Regions from separate parts of the Erythrobacter sp. JK5 genome, predicted to be linked through region 2. Evidence: predicted binding sites of a transcription regulator. Region 2 holds the regulator's gene; the other holds the start of a gene.
What was found. The regulator LexA, encoded in region 2, represses DNA repair genes until DNA is damaged. The targets are predictions, from matches to a motif close to GTTCCNCNCTTGTTCT.
Positions count from the first base shown of each region.

Region 1: the regulator LexA is predicted to act here: its motif matches at 1,225-1,240, upstream of KDC96_RS06750 (S24 family peptidase).

Region 1 is NZ_CP073577.1:1,380,624-1,383,081, reverse strand. Features, by position in the region: gene KDC96_RS06755 (MarR family winged helix-turn-helix transcriptional regulator) at 1-345, shown strand, start outside; gene KDC96_RS06750 (S24 family peptidase) at 527-1,162, opposite strand; gene KDC96_RS16680 (hypothetical protein) at 1,466-1,597, opposite strand; gene KDC96_RS06745 (hypothetical protein) at 1,707-1,916, shown strand; gene KDC96_RS06740 (conjugal transfer protein TraG N-terminal domain-containing protein) at 1,921-2,458, opposite strand, start outside.
Region 2 is NZ_CP073577.1:924,546-927,003, reverse strand. Features, by position in the region: gene KDC96_RS04490 (molybdopterin molybdotransferase MoeA) at 1-645, shown strand, start outside; gene lexA (transcriptional repressor LexA) at 870-1,559, shown strand; gene KDC96_RS04480 (ComEC/Rec2 family competence protein) at 1,584-2,458, opposite strand, start outside.

The DNA of each region.
Region 1 (2,458 bases), 460 kb from region 2:
CAGTTTGGACTCACCCGCACCCAGTGGCGTGCGTTAGCCTATCTCTACCGGACACCCGGCATGACCCAGACCGAATTGGCCGGTCAATTGGAGCTGGAGCGGGCAAGCATCGGGCAAGCGATCGACCGGCTAGAAGAATTGGGCTTGGTCGAACGGCGCAGCGCCAAAAACGACCGCCGTGTGTGGCAGGTGCACCTGCGATCCGCTGCAATCGACTTGCTTCCGAAAATGCGAGTCGAAGCGGATCAGGTCTATGCGCGCCTGCTCACAGGAATAAAGGACGAGGACTTGGAGGCATTCAAGTCTACTTTGGCCGCAATGCAGCGCAATTTGGGCGATGCCTAAAGGGCCCAGCGGTCGCCGCGAGAGAAGGTAACTTTACCAGCTGTAGTCGACGCCAACGCCGAAGAATGGCGGTAATTCCAATTACCCATCTATATCCGCAATTGGGTCGGAGGCGGAAGGTCCGCTTTTTGCGAAACCAGCGCCGAAAGCCGACCGTCAACTAACGGCCCAAGTCCTGCCGCTACAAGGCTCGGCCAAACCAGATAACCCGGCCCACCACGTGAACTTCCGACCGATCCATGTCGTGCCAGGTAGGGTAAGCCGGATTGTCGCTGGCAATGGTGATCTGCCTACCATTTGGCTTGATAGCGATCCGCTTCACGACGAGGGTATCATCAGAACGAAGGACGTAGATCCCGTCTCGCAGTCGCGAGCCGTGATCTGAAGCATCGACCAGAACCTCGTCACCATCACTGAGAGTGGGCTCCATCGAGTCACCCTTGACGCCGACGATCGACAGGCTGGCGCTCTTGGCCGAAGTCAGGTGCCGCAGCCACCGCTCATCGAACCCGAACCGGGTGTGTGCAGTCTCACTAGCAGCTACCGCGCCAAAGCCGGCGGATGCCTCCACATCGAGTACGGGGATCTCGACCATGCCATCGGTGACCGGATTAGCCGGACCACCGAGCACTTGCTCGTCGACACCGAAGAAGCAGGCAAGCGTCTTTCGATCCTCGTCATCGAGCTTTCTTGGAGAGCCGCGCCTGATGAACTGTTGTACATAAGCGGGATTGCGGCCGAGCAGCCGCGATATCGAGGCGTAGCCATATCCGCCCTTGAGAATCAGCCGGTCGAGCTCTTCCCTGACATGTTCCATCTGTCTGTCCTTCGAATCTCAATCGTAGGAATTTTCCTAGACTCGCGGATATGATCTTACTAAGAACATAACAGGAACACAAGGGATTTGCGAGTCGGAGCGAAAGGGTCATGACCTTGCTGGAACGGATCGAAAAGCATCTGAAAGATCATCATATTTCGGCTACACGCTTCGGCAGGCGCGCAGTCGGTGATCCTCGATTCGTACTCGACCTCCGGCAAGGACGAAGGCCGCGTCGACGAACGCTAGAGCGGCTGGAAGCCTATCTGCAGTCAGTCGAGGCTGGAGATCCCAACAGTTCCATCAGGAATGGGACTTGCGCGCGGCAAGTTGCTCATAGCGACGGACCACAACCTGCCAGAGTCTTGCCCCGTTCTGCTCGCCGTCCTCGCATAGCTGATCGATCTTCGACGCAATAAATTTTCGAGTCTGCAGGCCAAGATAGCGTTCTCGCTTTCGTGATGCTTCTTGTCTATTTTATCAGCGATCTGTTGGGACGATTTAGAGGTGAGAGCGCCGATTTACCACTGAAGGAGAATGAGCGATGAGCGATCCAGACAACAATCCCACTGGTGGCAAGCAGGACTGGGAAGGTCTTCGTGAAGTCGACCGGGCCATCGCCGAGAACCGTCTCACTTCCTACACCTGGAAAAAGACTTGGGCTGACCCTTGGGGACGGCTCAAGTTGATTGCGATTTTTGCTGCATTGGCAGCTTTTGTCGTGTTCGTAATTGTGCACGACGTCATCCTTTAGCAGCCTACCATTCCTTAACATCGTCTGCCGCTTCGGCCGAGGCTCCCTTCGCATCGCGGGTCTTGCCATCGAGGTAGCCTTTCACGGTCCCGATCCGTCGATCTCCCTGTTGCTGCACCCGATCGACATCACGGGCGATGTCTTCACGTTCGCTGGACGGGGCGCTCAGGCTTCCCGGCACACCGTCAAGCCGCACTGATCCCCGGACGCTCTCGGCGCTGCTCGCCGAGGGCCGAGCGATGGACGCAGAGGCCGGCAAGACCAGGTCGCCCGAGATCTCGGCATTGAGCTGGTCCGCATAGCCTTCGACGAACCGCGCCTGAAGCTGCTGGCCCCGCACGCTCATCTGGAAGTCGATGTCGTCAAAGCGCACCGGACCGTAGTAATCCCGGTTAGCCTCGATCTCCGCCATGCCCCATTCGCGATAGGCCTGGCTGAGGTTGAGAGTGCCTGCGGCATTGGCACTCTCGTACCAACTCGCCTGGTTCTCGAGGCGGCTGGCGATCTCCTCGGCTCGGCGCGCTTCGCGGGTATAGCTCTGC
Region 2 (2,458 bases):
CGACCCGGGTCGCAATGCGGCGCCGACCAGATCCCGGCGAGCAACGGGACGATGATCGCCGCCATGCTGGCCCCGCATGTGGGATCGGTCCAGCTGCTCGGCCCGGTGCCGGACGATCTCCCTGCCCTTGCGGCGGCGCTGGAGAAAGCGGACCACCCCATCCTCGTGACCTCGGGCGGTGCTTCGGTGGGCGATCACGACCTGATCCAGCGGGCGCTGATCGACTGGGGTGCGGAGCTGGCGTTCTGGAAGGTCGCGATCAAGCCGGGCAAGCCCCTGATGGTGGCGACCCGGCGGCGCGAGTCGGGCATCCAGGTGATTGTCGGGCTGCCGGGCAACCCGGTGTCGAGCTTCGTCACCTGCTTCCTGTTCGTGCTTCCCCTGGTCCGCGCGGTCGCGGGCGTTTCCGATCCGTTGCCCAAAGCGGAGACCCGTATCGCATCCGAGGACCTGCCCGCGGTCGGCTCTCGCCGCGAATTCCTGCGCGCGGTGAGCGACGGTGCGAGGGTGCGCCTCGCCGCGTCGCAGGATTCCTCCGCCCTGCTGGCGCTGGCAGCGGCCAATTGCCTGATCGATCGGCCCGCAGGAGCTCCGGCGGTGAGCGCGGGCGAGCCTGTTCCGGTGTACATGCTCCAGAATGGCTGAATTGCGGGGTTCTGGCGGTGCGAGCCGCTTGACTCGGTCCGAACAGTTGCCTAATTGTTCCGCATTCGTTCACCATATCGGCGAGCGGAACAGTGCCGGTAACGCATCGACGCGCTCCCGCGTTCGCTATGCCTCTTGCGGTACGCCTATTTGATCCTGCGCTGCCCGCAGGTCTCGACGCCTCTGGGCGGCGGGTCTTCCGGGCAGGCCATGGGAGGATATCCATGCTGACAGCCAAGCAGCACGAATTGATCCGGTTCATCCAGCAGCGACTGGAGGAGACCGGCATTTCCCCGAGTTTCGAGGAAATGAAGGAAGCGCTCGACCTCAAGAGCAAATCGGGGGTGCATCGCCTGATCTCCGCGCTCGAGGAACGCGGCTTCATCCGCCGCCTGCCCAACCGGGCGCGCGCGCTCGAGGTAATCCGGCAACCCGAAGACGCGACACCAACACCGCGCGCAACGCGGATCGCGAACGATTCGGTCGCGCGAGGGTCGGCGGTGATGAAGTCCGCCCCGGAACCGGCCAACGACGTGATCGAGATTCCGCTCCATGGACGGATCGCAGCCGGCGCGCCGATCGAGGCACTGGAAGGACAGAGTTCGCTGCCGGTCCCGGCGGCGCTGCTCGGCCCGGGAGAGCATTACGCGCTCGAAGTATCCGGCGACTCGATGATCGAGGCGGGTATTTTCGACGGGGATTTTGCGCTGGTGAAGCGCACCGACACCGCGCGCGATGGCGAAATCGTCGTCGCGCTGGTTCGGGGCGAGGAAGCCACGCTCAAGTATCTGCACAAGGATGGCGGAATGGTGCGGCTCGATCCGGCCAACGCCACGCATTCGCCGCAGGTCTACCCGTCCGGCGAAGTCCAGGTCCAGGGCAAGCTGGCCGGGCTGTTGCGGCGTTATCATTGACGCTGGGGGGCGCGGGGCTGGCGATCAGTCGCCGGTTCCGCGCCACCAGCCATGTTCGCCCTGCCCCGCGGCAACGGTCGCAATCCGCTCGTTTTCGAGGTCGATCGCCAGCCCGCCGGTGCGCTGTAGCAACCGCCGGTCGGCTTTGAGCCATAACGGCTTGCATGAGGCCGGAAGAAACCGGTCGGCGACAACGATGTCCGCGCGCTCGCACGCGGCAGCGAGCGCCCGTTCTTCCACGAGATCGCGATTGCGGGCCAGCAGCAGCTGCCAGTCCCGCCCGCCGCGCGCGATCGTAACGAGGCAGAATTCGGGCGAGCACTCCGCACCCTGCCATCCGGCGATCGGAATCGGATCGCTGGTGACGCCAGCCAGTTCGAGCAGGTTGTCGCGCGCATAGTCCGACCTTGTGTCGCGCAGCGAGAGCAGTTCCTTTCCTCCGCCGGGCCGATCGAGGACGATCCCGACGTGGCGTCCCTCCCGCCCGATCAGGACATCGGGGATCGGTGTAGCGATCAGCATCGCGGTTGCAACTGCCGCAGGCACAAACCCGAGCAGCCTCGCCCGCCCGCTCCACAGCGCCAGCCACAGGCCACCCGTCACGAACAGTGCGATCGTGGCTGTGCCCATCTGCGGCATCAGCTTCACCGCCCCCGGCTGCGCAGAAGTCACATGCGCGATGGCAAGCAGCAGCTCGAGCGAGGCTTCCACCAGCCACCAGGCCGGACCGCCCAGCCCGACCAGGTCGAGCAGCAGTGCCACCGCGATCAGCGGCATCGATATGAAAGTGACCAGCGGGATCGCCACGACATTGGCGAAGGCCCCGTAGACCCCGGCCCGGTGGAAATGAAACAGCACGATCGGCATCAGCGCGATCTCGATCACCAGCCCGGTGAGGA